2 regions of the Paenibacillus sp. FSL H7-0690 genome follow, and region 1 is predicted to be linked to the other one. Evidence: a T-box and tRNA genes for the amino acid it is inferred to sense, from the RefSeq annotation. Region 1 holds a T-box; the other holds one or more tRNA genes.
The links. The T-box of region 1 lies ahead of trpS (tryptophan--tRNA ligase). A T-box ahead of a tRNA ligase gene usually reads a tRNA of that ligase, here a tRNA-Trp.

Region 1 (7,937 bases):
AGCATTCAACATTCCTTGTATACTGTCTGATGCAGCAGTAGTAATAATTACGGCATCTTGCTCCGGAAGCACAACACAGAGTTGACCGAAGGCGCCATCTGCCCGGTAGCCACCGTGCTGGCATTGCCAGAACTGATACCCATATCCCATTGCCCAGTCATGATCACCTTCGCCATTGGAAATATGTTTGGAAGTAGCCTCATTAATCCACTTTTCAGGCAGAACCTGTTGATTATTCCAAATTCCTTTTTGTAAGTATAGCTGGCCGAATTTAGCGATATCCTCGGTTGTAATGTTTAAGCCAAATCCCCCTGTGTTAATTCCACGTGGACAAGACTCCCACGTTGCACCGTGAATGCCCAGAGGAACGAAGAGGCGCGGTTCTAAATATTCTAGCAGTGTTTGGCCAGTAACCCGTTGAAGGATCGCGGCCAGCATGTAAGTAGCACCGGTATTATATAGGAAATGTGTACCCGGTTGTTTCTCGACGGGGACGGAGAAGAAAGCTTTCACCCAATTCCCGTCGGTACTTTTGCGAAGGGTGTCCATAGTATCCACGACATGCCCGGTACCCATCATCAATAGATGTCTGATTGTCATATTGGATAGATTCTCCGTGATAGTCGAAGGAGCCTCTTCAGGGAAAAAGGAGAGGACAGAATCATCGAGGGTGACAAGTTTCTCAGTAACAGCAAACCCGATTGCGGTTGAGGTGAAGCTTTTGCTAAGGGAAAATAACATATGCGGAAGAACGGACCTGTAAGGAGCCCACCAGCCTTCAGAGACCACATAACCATGTCGTAATAGCATAAAGCTGTGCAGGCCTAAATTTTGTTCTTCTACTGCACTAATAAAGCAGGATATTGCGGTTGATGAAATCCCCTGTTCTTCTGGAAGACTTCTAGATAACTGCAAGCTGCTTGTGGTTTCCATACGCTCATCTCCTAAATTTTGAGAATGCTCACCTCCTAATTCTATAATAATTTCCAATGTAAAAATACCATTTAAATAATAACTAGTTTAGCTTTCTACAGGGCTGTTGCTGGATACATCAGATTGGAGCCGTTTCTCTGGCCAAGAAATAACATGAGAAGTTCGACTTAGTTTCTCATACATTAGCTGAGTTTCTTTTTTGAATATACTAATGACTAAATGAATAAAGAAAGCCAAGTCTATCAATAGAACAAACAGATGAATAAGCATATTCCATACGGAGGAAAGATGCCCTAGAAGGGCGGAATCAAGCAAAAGAGCGTGAATCCCAAGCAGCACCCAATATAGCAGGCCATATCTGATCATCAGAGCCCAGAAAAAAGCATGATTCCCGCTGCTCTTCACCCGAATCCGCACCATCCATTTCCCTAAGGTCCGTCCGCCCGTGAGAGCCGGAACAAGCATGAAGTAAATACCAGTTACAATCCAGAAGGCAGCTTTTATATCGAATCCGAAGAGTACCCCAAACCCGATGCTCCACACCATACTATCGATTAGAAAAGCTATTCCTCTGCGGGTATAGGAGACTCTTTTGGCAGAGCGGTCAATGTTTGTATCCAGTTGTTCTATACGTGGCAATAGCCCGGAGATCCAAATGGAAATTCGAAATCCAAAAATCCCTCCGATTGTGTTGGTAATGAGATCATCGACATCAAAAAGACGGTAAGGATGATCGAAGAAACCATAAATTCCTGTAATCTGCGTGATCTCAAAGGACAAGGAAAAGGCAAAGGATAGTAGAATGCACACGACCCAGCGTGTACGAAAATAATAGCCCAAAAACATTCCAAACGGTACAGTCAATGCAACGTTAAAAATGACCTGTAAAAATGCAGGCTCACGCAGTAATGACCAGTAGGTCGAGATTTGTTCAGGGATGATTGACGATCCATCCACAATATCCTGAATAAACTGAAGGGGAATGAATTGGACGACACTCCCAGAAGGTGCAGCATTGTGCCGGGAGGATGGAAAAGGAAGCAAGACAAGAAAATAAGCGTTCATCAGATAGAGCAGCAGCAGATATAGGATTAAAGCTCTAAGCTTATGTATATAGCCATGTCTGCGGTATTGTACGATAAGAAAAGGTAGTGTGAAGACCAGCGCTGCTATTGGAAACATCATGAACGCATACGAAATTGGAAAAAAGTACGAATGAAACATAAGTCACCTGCCGTGGAATTGTTTTTATAAGAAATTTGACTCTACTTGGAAATTAGCTATCCCCGGCTCATTATAAGTTTTTATGATAGGGAACTCAACTAATTTATCCAACGTTTCCGGCATACATATGTCTATGAAGGAGCGTGAAGTGGATGGAGAAAAAGGTTCAGCAGTATTATCGGCTCAAGCAAAAACAAAAGGATATTGAAAAAGAATTGGCCGAGCTTCGTCAGGATATTTTAAATTATTGTAGTCAGCAGGAAACTAACGAGACTGAAATTGGCCGCTATAAAGTGAAGCTGGTCGTGCAAAACCGCAAAGAATATGATGATGCAAAGTTATATGAGACCTTATCAGACCCCGAAGTGTGGCGTTTGCTCTCCAAATCAGATCCGGCAAAGGTGGCAAGCTTGACCAAGTTGAATGTAATTTCAGAGGATAAAATCATGCATACTTATGCTTTGAAGACAGTGACACTGTTACAGGTGGATAAAAAATAGGGATTGAAGTGAGCGGTTCCTCGCGGGAGCCGCTTAATTTGGCTCATAACTGTCCAGATTAAGGAAATATGTTACAGTATTAGGGTGGAAGGGAGGTTGAATAGTGAAAAAAATAATCATCGGAGGCGTCATGGGCTTAACGATTTTACTTTTTTTCTTCTTTATTTTGCGGCATAATAATCAATCACTTGAGGTAAAACCGGATGTTATGTTCCCAACAGCGGAATACAGGGTGACTGATAGTAGTGCTCCAGGATTACATATACTTATAACTGCTGAAGGGGCGGATGTTATTAAGATACAGGCTACATCCGGCAATTTATTGTTATGGAACCCCCCTGACTACAAGGTGCATAACAAAGGTCTTGAGCTGAAAATCAAATCTGGAGATCAAATTTATTGGAGTCCAATGGATGGGGAGAATAAGCAAATAGATGAACCTCAGGATACCAAGATCACAGTGATTGCTTACCATAATGATAAGCAGATCGGAACGTCCAATGTAGAGATTCATAAGAATGATCTAGGTGTCTATACAGGCGAAATACCTGAAGTGAAGTAGCTGAGAATCTAAATCGAATCGCAACTATCCTCGTTTTGCGTTAAAATAAGAAGTGAAGCTGACCGAGTGCTTATAGCAACCCTAGAGATGGAGGAAGAGAATTCATGAAAGATTTTGAAGTAATGCTGGAGAAATATGCGAACCTAGTTGTAAAAGTAGGAGTAAATGTACAGCCTGGACAAGTCCTTATGGTACATGCACCGATAGAAACCGCAGAACTTACTCGCTTGATTGTAGCGAAAGCCTATGAAGCGGGAGCTAAATATGTAATTGTTGACTGGGACGATGAAGCAACTACACGGATCCGTTATGAAAAAGCCCCAGAGGATTCTTTCGATTACTATCCACAGTGGCAGGCTGAGATGATGGAGAAATTCGCGGAAGAGAATGGTGCCATCTTACATATTAAAGTACCTGATCCTGAACTGTTTAATGGCATTGATTCTTCTAAGGTATCTAGAGCAGTCAAAGCAGCGGCTGTTGCTCGCAAGAACTACTCCAAATATACTCGGAACAGCAAAATCAGCTGGTCTCTGGTCAAAGCGCCAACACGTGCTTGGGCGAACAAGGTTTTTGCCGATCTTCCTGAAGAAGAGCGGGTAGAGGCGATGTGGGAAGCTGTATTCCAGATGAATCGTGTGGGCAGCAATGATCCGGTAGCTGCTTGGAGAGAGCATATTGGTCAGTTGAAAGAAAGTCAGGACAGAATGAACGCTAAACGTTATAAAAGCTTGCATTACCGTGCTCCGGGAACGGATCTGCATGTAGAGCTTCCGGAAGGCCATTTATGGCGCGGGGGTGGCGGTGAGAATGATAAAGGCGTATATTTTGTAGCTAATATGCCAACGGAAGAGATTTATTCCATGCCCCATCGTACTGGCGTTAATGGCACAGTTAGAAGCACGCTCCCTCTTAATTTGAATGGACGGTTAGTTGAAGGACTTTCATTCACTTTTGAAAAAGGGAAAGTCGTAGCTTATGAAGCTGAATCCGGACGCGAACATTTAACCTCACTGCTGGCAACGGATGAAGGTGCATCTTATCTAGGAGAAGTAGCCTTAGTGCAGCATGATTCTCCAATCTCTCGCTTGAACCGCATTTTTTACAATACAGGGATTGATGAGAATGCCTCCTGCCATTTCGCGCTAGGAAGTGCTTATCCTGTAAATATTGAAGGCGGCACAAAGCTTACGAACGAAGAGCTTGTCGCTAGAGGAGCTAATGTCAGCTTAACGCATGTCGATTTTATGATCGGTTCAGCAGAGCTGGATATTGACGGAGAGCTGGCGGACGGCACGATTGAACCCGTATTCCGTAAGGGAAACTGGGTGTTGTAAGGAGAAGAAAAAAGCCGGATCTCTTCCAATGAGATTCCGGCTTTTTTTGAGTGCCTATACTGGTCATTTTTAGATTGAAAAATAGTTAAGACACATAGCCTCACGTACTTCGGTCATCGTTTCTTGAGCAATGCTGCGGGCATGCTGTGTTCCAGAGATTAAGATTTCCTGCACAAGCTTCGGCTTAGTAGCATAATAGGAACGACGCTCTCGCATCGGTTCTATAAGCAGATCTAGTGCTGTCGAAATCAACTGTTTGCAAGCAGAACAACCCATGGTACCCCGCTCGCAGCCTTCACGAATTTCGGTTACCCCCGCTGAGCGAAAAGCACCATGATAAGCAAAAATAGGACAGATATCTGGATGTCCAGGATCATTTTTATGCACACGCGCTGGATCGGTTGTGGCTTTTCGTATCTTAAAGATAATCTCTTCCTTAGTGGAGTCCAGCTCGATGGCATTGCCAAGGCTTTTACTCATTTTAGCGTTGCCATCCGTACCCACAAGCCTCGGAGTCTCACTGATCAGCGCTTTGGGTTCCACCAGTATCGGGCTGTACAGCTCGTTGAATCTGCGGACGATTTTACGGGTTAATTCCAGATGAGGGAGTTGGTCTTCCCCTACAGGAATTATCGTTGCTTTACAAAATGTTATGTCAGCAGTCTGACTAACTGGATAACCAAGAAAACCGTAATACAATTCATCTAAGCTCGAATTTTTCGATTCGGCTTTAATCGTGGGATTATGCCGTAAAGAATTCACAGTAACAAACATAGAGAACAAGATGGTCAGCTCTGCGATTTCAGGGATCATCGATTGAATAAATATAGTTGTTTTCTCCGGATTTATACCCGCAGATAAATAGTCCAGTGTGATCTCATGTAGATGTTGACCCAGCAGCTGTGGACGATCAAAATGGGTCGTTAGGGCTTGAATATCCGCTAAAAACACAAAAGTTTCATATTGCTCCTGAAGGGCTACTCGGGTCTGCAAGCTGCCGGCGTAATGGCCAAGGTGAAGCTTTCCAGTCACTCGATCTCCAGTTAAGACACGTTCGTTCATCATATAAATTCCTCCTGTTATTTAGCATTTGGTTACACTCGAGTCGCCACCACCAGCCATCATCCATGGCCATCACCTCCTTTAAATGACAAAAAAACCTCATCCAATAAGGACGAAGTTGTCGTGGTACCACCTTAAATGATCGTGTCACCTTACGATTCTTGGCTTTCGATCTTCTCTTACCTGTACGGAGAGGTTGAATTTATTCTCGATACAGGTCCCTTGATAACGGCGGGAACCCCGGTTTTCCCTACTGCATCCATTAAGATAGTTCGGAAAAACAACTATAAAGGCCATTCGAGCATACGCTGGTCACCGGTTCGCACCTACCACCGGCTCTCTGAAGACCATGTTCGTCTGTCTACTTACCCTTTGTCATCGTTGTTCATGATATGTGAATTATTGTAATTCTGAACAGGGGTGTTGTCAATGAGTAGAAATCGTATGGTGATTGACGAGGTATCTAGGTTTATATGATCTAGCAAAGTATACCTTAAATGTATATAATCATCAGGAATTAAGTCCAATCTATCATTATGGATTCACAATATACTACTCTATAACCTTGAAATGGAGTGATGATAAATGGCGACAATAATAAGTTATGGGTCACAGGCAAAAATCCCGTTAGATCCGTTTACTACTGCTATAACGGTTGCAGGGATTCCTGGAGCTGGAGCGGGTTTAGCTACAGCGCAAGTAAATATTAGTCCGGCTAATCCGGCTTCTTTCTCCAGTAGAGTCGAGTTAAATGGAAGTTTTAGTCTTACTGCACTTGCTAATAGCCAATTTCTTGTTATCATCCGACGAGCTGGAGTCGATATTTATAGATCCTTTTATCGTTTTACTACAATTACTGATATTCAATTAAGTGCTCAGTGGGTCGATGGTGCTTATATTGGAGTCCACAACTATGAATTGGTAATTCAGAATGATAGCAACTTGCCTATCAATCTATTTGGACCCATATCATTCACAGCAACTGCTATTGGAGGAGAGGGCGTAATTTAAGTTATGTCTCTGTGCGCCATTTAAGGGACGGGTGAATCAAAGCTTTGGACAGTTGAATCGATCTGATTCAGCTGTCCTTTTTTCGTGGGCATATAATTGAAGTACAACTCTCACAGCATAAATCTCCAACCATTTCCTTGATATAGCGGTTTATTTATTTAAGATGTTATCCTCTAAAACAGCGTATTTATCACCGTATTGCTTAATGATATGTTGTTCTCCCCAATTACATAATGCAGTCAAAATATCGCTTAAACTATCCCCATATTCACTAAGCTCGTATTCTACTTTTGGTGGAACCTGATTATAAACAATTCGGTTGATGATTCCGTCTGCCTCAAGCTCGCGTAGCTGCTGGGTTAACATTTTTTGAGTAATGCCGGGCATCAACTGTTTTAACTCAGAGGTGCGTTTTTTGCCATGAGTTAAATGACATAGAATTACGCATTTCCATTTCCCTCCGATGACCTCTAGGGTGGCTTCAACAGAAATATTGTATTTTTTCTTGACAGTTGTTGTAGATGTTGTTGTCATGATAACCTCCAAGGTATGGGTACTTTTTAGCACCTATGGCACTTTTGAGTGCGTACTATTAATTATGTCCAATTTAACTCATCATAACATTTTTCGTTCAATTTTTATAGAATGCTATAATTTAGAGAGCTTTGGGTGAAAAAAAGTTAAGTGAAATAAAAACCGTTTCTATACCTCCCCCGTCTTAATCTATGAAAGGTTGAAGAGAGGAGGCTAAGGAAGGACATGACGATGACTAATGCAGAAATGAAAAAAGTAACGATTCTTGATACTCGGAGCGAGACAGATTTTTACGATTCGATATTGGTACATAGAGAACAATTGTACAGTATTGCTTATAGTTACTTGCGTAACCGAAACGATGCGCTAGAAGCGATGCAGGAAATGACTTGCCGGGCTTGGATTAAAAGAAAAACTTTAAAGGACCCCAAAGCATTCAAATCATGGATTATTCGAATTCTAATTTATGTCTGTATAGATGAACAAAGACGGAGAAAACGTTCCATGCCGCTGGTAGATGAAAGAATAGGAGAACAGGTCACACACATTGGCCATCATCGGATGGAAATGCTGTGGGCACTCGAGCAGGTTAAGCCCAAGTATCGCCATGTGCTGCTGCTAAAATACTACAACGATATGACCTTGACTGAGATCGCTAACATTATGAATAAACCCGAGGGGACGGTTAAGACTTGGCAGCATAAGGGGCTGAAGCAGTTGCGAACCATCATAAAGAATCGGGGTGAATGGAACAATGAGTAGTCAAGAGGAGCT
Region 2 (7,937 bases), 3.1 Mb from region 1:
CTTCCATGCCGAACATAATCTTCATTAAAGTCGATTTACCTGCACCGTTCTCACCTGCAATCGCATGTATTTCTCCCTCACGTAAAGAAAAATGCACGTCTTTATTTGCAACGACGCCATTGGGATATACCTTGGTAATTCCCCGCATTTCCAGCAGAGCTGTGTACATAGGTCTCAACGCCTTTCAACTTGGAGGTCTGCAAAAATATACAGCTGGAATTCCCCTGACTAGAAGAATCTCCAACTGTAGGTTTAACTCTATAGAACTGATCTTAAGATTTAAAGCTTAAGGCTTAACTGCGTTACGAATAGCTTCTACCTCTGCGGTTTCCATCCCCATCGCATTATCCACTTTAACTTCTTTATTGATCAGCTTTTGCTTCACTTCTTCAACCTTGGCCTGAAGATCAGCCGGGAATACATTTTTATAAATATCATTCTCAGCAATACCTACACCATCATCTACAAAGCTCAATACATCACGTTTGCCCATTTCTAGCGTACCCTCTTGCAATCTCTTCACTGCACCTAGAATAGCCGTATCAATCTTTTTAATAGATGAAGTAACGATTAGATTTGCTTTTTCACTATCCGTATCGTTAATCAACATTGCCTGATCGGAGTCTACACCAATTGCATATTTTTTCTTCTCTTTAGCTGCGTCAAAGATCCCAAGACCTGTACCCCCAGCCACGTTAAAAATAACATCCACACCGGAGTTATATTGAATTAGAGACAGCTCCTTACCTTTTGCAGGGTTAACAAAATCACCAGCGTACGACACAGCCACTTTTACATCAGGATCAACGTACTGAGCACCTTGAATGTAACCGACCAAGAAAGCATTAATCCCCGGAATATCCATACCGCCGACAAACCCAATCACATTCTCAGGGGTAGCATTCGGCATATCCGATTGTGTAGCTAATGCTGCTACGGCACCTGCCAAGAAAGATACTTCATTTGTCGCATAAGACATGTTGTACATGTTATCTGGTGCTTCATCGATGTCGGTATCATAATTAATGAATTTTTTGTCTGGATACAATTCTGCCGTTGCATTAAACATCTCTGTAATTTCAGAACCGCCAGAAATAATTACATCCCAATCCTCGGAAGCGATATCGTTAAATGTAGGCTCCCATTTCGTTTTATCAACGCCCATTTCAACAACCTTTGTTACTGCACCAAGTTCATCCTTAACCTTTTGCAAGCCGTTATTAGCGGAATCAAAAAATGATTTATCCCCAAGTGTCCCCGGAATCAGCAATACAACCTTGAGTTTATCCCCTGCACCTGTTTCTCCGCCTTCGTCCGCTTTGGATCCAGTATTCGTTGAAGAACCATTATTGGACGTGTTATTCCCACATGCTGTGACCAGAACCATCACCATTAATAACAACAAAGAAAGAACTTTTTTATTCATTACTCTATTCCACCCCTAATTTTAGTTGGTTAGTAATCCGCAGAATCCCATCTTCACCCATTGTATAATTCACGGTTCAAATGGAAATTCTCTTTTTTCCAAATAAAGTATCATTAAAAGTAATAAATTTAACGTTTAGGCTCAAAAATAGCAATAAAAATACCATTATTATTAATAATCCGCTTTATTTCCGAACGAGATGGCCAGTCAGGTTGCGAACTTTCGGATTTATTGATACGATCATAACAAATATTATTAAAAATAATTATATGATTTCGGTCATAGTTTTGTACGATTCGGCTAAAACATAAGTATTGGAGGATCATCATGGATCGTGTTCTATATATTGTAAGTGCCACACATGAGCTAAATACTTATATCCCTCCACACCAGCATGAATGCTACGAACTAGTCTATTATTTACAGGGGGTAGGGACAACCAATGTTGGCCCACGAAGTTACCATTTTCGCTCCTCTTCTTTCGCGCTTGTGCCACCCAATCATAAACATGACGAGCACCACCGTGAGGATGCAAATGTATTATTTGTAGGCTTCCACTCGGAACACCCTAATATGAGTAATCTGCTCGGCGTATATGAAGATGATAAAGATCAGACCGTTCTTCAAATCCTGCTGCGAATGAAAGCAGAGTTTACACGCAAGCAAGACGGATTCTCTGAGCTTCTAAACCTACAAATGAGCGAGATTACCGTCCATCTTATGAGGCTTCTTAGTGCCTCTGGATATCAATCCCCAACAGAAGATCGAGTACAATATGTCCTTAATTATATGAATGAGCATTATCGCCATAAATTGTCCGTCGAAACACTATCAGAAATGTCCGGATATAGTTACGATCGTTTTCGCCATCTATTTAAAGAACGTTTCGGGTATTCACCCCTGCGGTATTTGCTGTTAAAACGCCTGGATTATGCAAAATCTCTATTACGTCATACTCAGATGCAAATCTCTGAAGTATCTGCTGCTGCAGGTTTTGTGAACGATGCCCAATTCTGCAATATGTTTAAACGAGAAATAGGTCTTACTCCGCGAGCATTCCGCATTAATAATCAATCAGGTTAATCACTAATCAGATTAAAAAAAGCCGTTGAAATAGAGAAACTCTCTATTCAACGGCTTACTGCTGTAAACCCAAGGACATAAAGAAAAAAGGTTTGTAAGATTGCTTATAAAAGCATTCTTACAAACCTTTTTAAGATACCGGCGAGAGGACTCGAACCTCCACGGTTTCCCACTCGATTTTGAGTCGAGCGCGTCTGCCATTCCGCCACGCCGGCACATATGAACTAAATGGAGGCGCCACCCAGATTTGAACTGGGGATAAAGCTTTTGCAGAGCTTTGCCTTACCACTTGGCTATGGCGCCATGAAAACTTGGAGCGGACGACGGGAATCGAACCCGCGACCCTCGCCTTGGCAAGGCGATGCTCTACCGCTGAGCCACGTCCGCATAAAATGGCTGGGGATATAGGATTCGAACCTATGAGTGACGGAGTCAAAGTCCGTTGCCTTACCGCTTGGCTAATCCCCAATAACATTTTAAAGTAAAATGGGGCGACTGATGGGTCTCGAACCCACGAATGCCGGAACCACAATCCGGTGCGTTAACCCCTTCGCCACAGTCGCCATATTAAGTTGATATTGTTGCCATTATTCATTTTAAAGTAAATGGGGCGGCCGATGGGTCTCGAACCCACGAATGCCGGAACCACAATCCGGTGCGTTAACCCCTTCGCCACGGCCGCCATATTAAACTTTAGAAAGAACTTGGCAGGGGCAGCAGGAATTGAACCCACACCAACGGTTTTGGAGACCGTTGTTCTACCTTTAAACTATGCCCCTAAAAACTGGTGGAGGATGATGGATTCGAACCACCGAACACTCACGTGAGCAGATTTACAGTCTGATGCGTTTGGCCACTTCGCTAATCCTCCAAGGATGGTGCCGGCGAGAGGACTTGAACCCCCAACCTACTGATTACAAGTCAGTTGCTCTACCAATTGAGCTACACCGGCATGGCACTCATTCTTTTGTGATGATAAATGGTGGCTCGGGACGGAATCGAACCGCCGACACGAGGATTTTCAGTCCTCTGCTCTACCGACTGAGCTACCGAGCCATGATGAAAATGGCGGAACCGACGGGATTCGAACCCGCGATCTCCTGCGTGACAGGCAGGCATGTTAGGCCAACTACACCACGGTTCCAAAAGATATAATTGCTTAAGTTAATTGGTTGCGGGGGCAGGATTTGAACCTGCGGCCTTCGGGTTATGAGCCCGACGAGCTACCGGGCTGCTCCACCCCGCGTCAGTAAGAAAATGTTATGGTGGAGGCTGAGGGGATCGAACCCCCGACCCTCTGCTTGTAAGGCAGATGCTCTCCCAGCTGAGCTAAGCCTCCATAAACAACAATTGTTATTGTACCAAAGTCCACTAGGATAAATCAAGTGAAAATTTGGTGACCCGTATGGGATTCGAACCCATGTTACCTCCGTGAAAGGGAGGTGTCTTAACCCCTTGACCAACGGGCCATACTAATTAAAAATTTGTGGCGGAGAGAGAGGGATTCGAACCCTCGAGACGCTTGTGGCGCCTACACGATTTCCAATCGTGCTCCTTCGGCCAAACTCGGACACCTCTCCATATGGCTCCCCGAACAGGACTCGAACCTGTGACAACTCGATTAACAGTCGAGTGCTCTACCAACTGAGCTATCAGGGAATATTCATACCAGGCTTGATGCCTGAAAACTGAATCCGAAACAAATTTGCATTCTACGTATAGGATAAGCCCTCGACCGATTAGTATTGGTCAGCTCCATGCATTGCTGCACTTCCACCTCCAACCTATCTACCTCGTCGTCTTCAAGGGGTCTTACTAATTGGGAAATCTCATCTTGAGGGGGGCTTCACGCTTAGATGCTTTCAGCGCTTATCCCGTCCGTACGTAGCTACCCAGCCATGCTCCTGGCGGAACAACTGGTGCACCAGCGGTACGTCCATCCCGGTCCTCTCGTACTAAGGACAGCTCCTCTCAAATTTCCTGCGCCCACGACAGATAGGGACCGAACTGTCTCACGACGTTCTGAACCCAGCTCGCGTACCGCTTTAATGGGCGAACAGCCCAACCCTTGGGACCTACTTCAGCCCCAGGATGCGATGAGCCGACATCGAGGTGCCAAACCTCCCCGTCGATGTGGACTCTTGGGGGAGATAAGCCTGTTATCCCCAGGGTAGCTTTTATCCGTTGAGCGATGGCCCTTCCATGCGGTACCACCGGATCACTAAGTCCGACTTTCGTCCCTGCTCGACTTGTAGGTCTCGCAGTCAAGCTCCCTTATGCCTTTGCACTCTGCGAATGATTTCCAACCATTCTGAGGGAACCTTGGAACGCCTCCGTTACTCTTTAGGAGGCGACCGCCCCAGTCAAACTGCCCGCCTGACACGGTCCCCGTACCCGATAAGGGTACTAGGTTAGAACCTAGATACGATCAGGGTGGTATCCCAACGGCGCCTCCACCGAAGCTTGCGCTCCGATTTCTACGGCTCCCACCTATCCTGTACAGATCGTACCCAAATTCAATATCAAGCTGCAGTAAAGCTCCATGGGGTCTTTCCGTCTTGTCGCGGGTAACCTGCATCTTCACAGGTATTAAAATTTCACCGGATCTCTCGTTGAGACAGCGCCCAAGTCGTTACGCCATTCGTGCGGGTCAGAATTTACCTGACAAGGAATTTCGCTACCTTAGGACCGTTATAGTTACGGCCGCCGTTTACTGGGGCTTCGGTTCATAGCTTCGGGTTACCCCTAACCACTCCCCTTAACCTTCCAGCACCGGGCAGGCGTCAGCCCGTATACTTCGCCTTGCGGCTTCGCACAGACCTGTGTTTTTGCTAAACAGTCGCTTGGGCCTTTTCACTGCGGCCCCCTCGTGCTATTCACACTACCGGGGCACCCCTTCTCCCGAAGTTACGGGGTCATTTTGCCGAGTTCCTTAACGAGAGTTCTTCCGCGCGCCTTAGAATTCTCTTCTCGCCTACCTGTGTCGGTTTGCGGTACGGGCACCTTCTCCTGGCTAGAGGCTTTTCTTGGCAGTGTGAGATCATGACCTTCGCTACTACAATTTTCGCTCCCCATCACAGCCCAGCCTTAATGATGTGCGGATTTGCCTACACATCAGCCTCACTGCTTAGACGGACATCCATCAGTCCGCGTCACTACCCTCCTGCGTCACCCCATCGCTCATAGCGGATTACGGTGGTACAGTAATTTCAAACTGTTGTCCTTCGACTACGCCTTTCGGCCTCGCCTTAGGTCCCGACTTACCCTGAGCGGACGAGCCTTCCTCAGGAAACCTTGGGCTTTCGGCGGATCAGATTCTCACTGATCTTTTCGTTACTCATACCGGCATTCTCACTTGTGTAGTGTCCAGCGCTCTTTTCAGTACACCTTCAACCCCTACACAACGCTCCCCTACCCCAGATACATAGTATCTAGCCATAGCTTCGGTGGTGTGTTTAGCCCCGTTACATTTTCGGCGCAGAGTCACTCGACCAGTGAGCTATTACGCACTCTTTCAATGGTGGCTGCTTCTAAGCCAACATCCTGGTTGTCTGTGCAACTCCACATCCTTTCCCACTTAACACACACTTGGGGACCTTAGCTGATGGTCTGGGCTGTTTCCCTTTTGACAATGGATCTTAGCACTCACTGTCTGACTCCCGGCAATAAGTATATGGCATTCGGAGTTTGACTGAGCTTGGTAATCCTTGCGGACCCCGCACCCAATCAGTGCTCTACCTCCACTACTCTTATACCGAGGCTAGCCCTAAAGCTATTTCGGGGAGAACCAGCTATCTCCGAGTTCGATTGGAATTTCTCCGCTACCCCCACCTCATCCCCGCACTTTTCAACGTACGTGGGTTCGGGCCTCCAGTGCGTGTTACCGCACCTTCACCCTGGACAGGGGTAGATCACACGGTTTCGGGTCTACGTCCACATACTAATTCGCCCTATTCAGACTCGCTTTCGCTGCGGCTCCACCTTCTCGGCTTAACCTTGCATGTTAAACGTAACTCGCCGGTTCATTCTACAAAAGGCACGCCATCACCCATTAATAGGGCTCTGACTTTTTGTAAGCACACGGTTTCAGGTTCTATTTCACTCCCCTTCCGGGGTGCTTTTCACCTTTCCCTCACGGTACTGTTTCACTATCGGTCGCCAGGTAGTATTTAGCCTTAGCAGATGGTCCTGCTGGATTCATACGGGGTTTCACGTGCCCCGCACTACTCGGGATCCGTCTCGGAGAGAATACAGTTTAGGTTACAGGGCTTTTACCTCTATCGCGGGCCTTTCCAGACCTCTTCACCTACCATATTCCTTTGTAACTCCATGTGAGACGTCCCACAACCCCTAAGAGCAAGCTCTTAGGTTTAGGCTGTTCCGCGTTCGCTCGCCGCTACTGACGGAATCACTATTGTTTTCTCTTCCTCAGGGTACTTAGATGTTTCAGTTCCCCTGGTCTGCCTCTACATTTCCTATGTATTCAGAAATGAGTAACTGCGAATTACCACAGCTGGGTTTCCCCATTCGGACACCCCCGGATCAAAGCTTGCTTACAGCTCCCCGAGGCAGTTTCGTTGTTCGCCACGTCCTTCGTCGGCTCCTGGCGCCTAGGCATCCTCCGTGTGCTCTTATTAGCTTAACCTTGATTTTTCCGAAGAAAAATCTCACTAATAACATTTACTTGTTTACACAAGTTGCTAAAAGATGTTCTAAAACGCAAATTCGTTTCGGTATCCAGTTTTCAAGGATCAAGTCTTACTTGAGAGCTTAAACTCTCAAAACTGAGCAACGAGTGAGTAACAGGCCTAAACCTGAGTTTTGGAAGCTTAGCTTCCGATTTGAATGTTCTCATTGCAGAGAACGATTCTCCATAGAAAGGAGGTGATCCAGCCGCACCTTCCGATACGGCTACCTTGTTACGACTTCACCCCAATCATCTACCCCACCTTCGGCGGCTGGCTCCCTTGCGGGTTACCCCACCGACTTCGGGTGTTGTAAACTCTCGTGGTGTGACGGGCGGTGTGTACAAGACCCGGGAACGTATTCACCGCGGCATGCTGATCCGCGATTACTAGCAATTCCGACTTCATGCAGGCGAGTTGCAGCCTGCAATCCGAACTGAGACCGGCTTTGATGGGATTGGCTCCACCTCGCGGCTTCGCTTCCCGTTGTACCGGCCATTGTAGTACGTGTGTAGCCCAGGTCATAAGGGGCATGATGATTTGACGTCATCCCCACCTTCCTCCGGTTTGTCACCGGCAGTCACTCTAGAGTGCCCAGCATTACCTGCTGGCAACTAAAGTTAAGGGTTGCGCTCGTTGCGGGACTTAACCCAACATCTCACGACACGAGCTGACGACAACCATGCACCACCTGTCTCCTCTGTCCCGAAGGCCGCCACTATCTCTAGTGGATTCAGAGGGAT

Region 2: it has a tRNA-Trp gene. The T-box ahead of trpS (tryptophan--tRNA ligase) is inferred to sense a tRNA for this amino acid. The anticodon was not compared.

What each region holds. Positions count from the first base shown of each region.
Region 1 covers NZ_CP150281.1:2,936,818-2,944,754, forward strand. The annotation lists gene MHI32_RS12865 (serine hydrolase) at 1-933, opposite strand, end outside; gene MHI32_RS12870 (VanZ family protein) at 1,021-2,157, opposite strand; gene MHI32_RS12875 (hypothetical protein) at 2,310-2,657, shown strand; gene MHI32_RS12880 (hypothetical protein) at 2,761-3,219, shown strand; gene MHI32_RS12885 (aminopeptidase) at 3,324-4,556, shown strand; gene trpS (tryptophan--tRNA ligase) at 4,626-5,621, opposite strand; T-box leader at 5,724-6,006, opposite strand; gene MHI32_RS12895 (hypothetical protein) at 6,204-6,629, shown strand; gene MHI32_RS12900 (winged helix-turn-helix transcriptional regulator) at 6,780-7,163, opposite strand; gene MHI32_RS12905 (sigma-70 family RNA polymerase sigma factor) at 7,389-7,925, shown strand; gene MHI32_RS12910 (DUF4179 domain-containing protein) at 7,918-7,937, shown strand, end outside.
Region 2 covers NZ_CP150281.1:6,023,705-6,031,641, forward strand. The annotation lists gene MHI32_RS26385 (ABC transporter ATP-binding protein) at 1-169, opposite strand, end outside; gene MHI32_RS26390 (BMP family ABC transporter substrate-binding protein) at 287-1,426, opposite strand; gene MHI32_RS26395 (AraC family transcriptional regulator) at 1,754-2,509, shown strand; tRNA gene MHI32_RS26400 (tRNA-Leu) at 2,646-2,724, opposite strand; tRNA gene MHI32_RS26405 (tRNA-Cys) at 2,739-2,812, opposite strand; tRNA gene MHI32_RS26410 (tRNA-Gly) at 2,822-2,896, opposite strand; tRNA gene MHI32_RS26415 (tRNA-Gln) at 2,903-2,977, opposite strand; tRNA gene MHI32_RS26420 (tRNA-His) at 2,997-3,072, opposite strand; tRNA gene MHI32_RS26425 (tRNA-His) at 3,116-3,191, opposite strand; tRNA gene MHI32_RS26430 (tRNA-Trp) at 3,215-3,288, opposite strand; tRNA gene MHI32_RS26435 (tRNA-Tyr) at 3,295-3,380, opposite strand; tRNA gene MHI32_RS26440 (tRNA-Thr) at 3,386-3,461, opposite strand; tRNA gene MHI32_RS26445 (tRNA-Phe) at 3,490-3,565, opposite strand; tRNA gene MHI32_RS26450 (tRNA-Asp) at 3,576-3,653, opposite strand; tRNA gene MHI32_RS26455 (tRNA-Met) at 3,679-3,755, opposite strand; tRNA gene MHI32_RS26460 (tRNA-Val) at 3,773-3,848, opposite strand; tRNA gene MHI32_RS26465 (tRNA-Glu) at 3,904-3,978, opposite strand; tRNA gene MHI32_RS26470 (tRNA-Ser) at 3,997-4,089, opposite strand; tRNA gene MHI32_RS26475 (tRNA-Asn) at 4,093-4,168, opposite strand; rRNA gene MHI32_RS26480 (23S ribosomal RNA) at 4,229-7,154, opposite strand; rRNA gene MHI32_RS26485 (16S ribosomal RNA) at 7,387-7,937, opposite strand, start outside.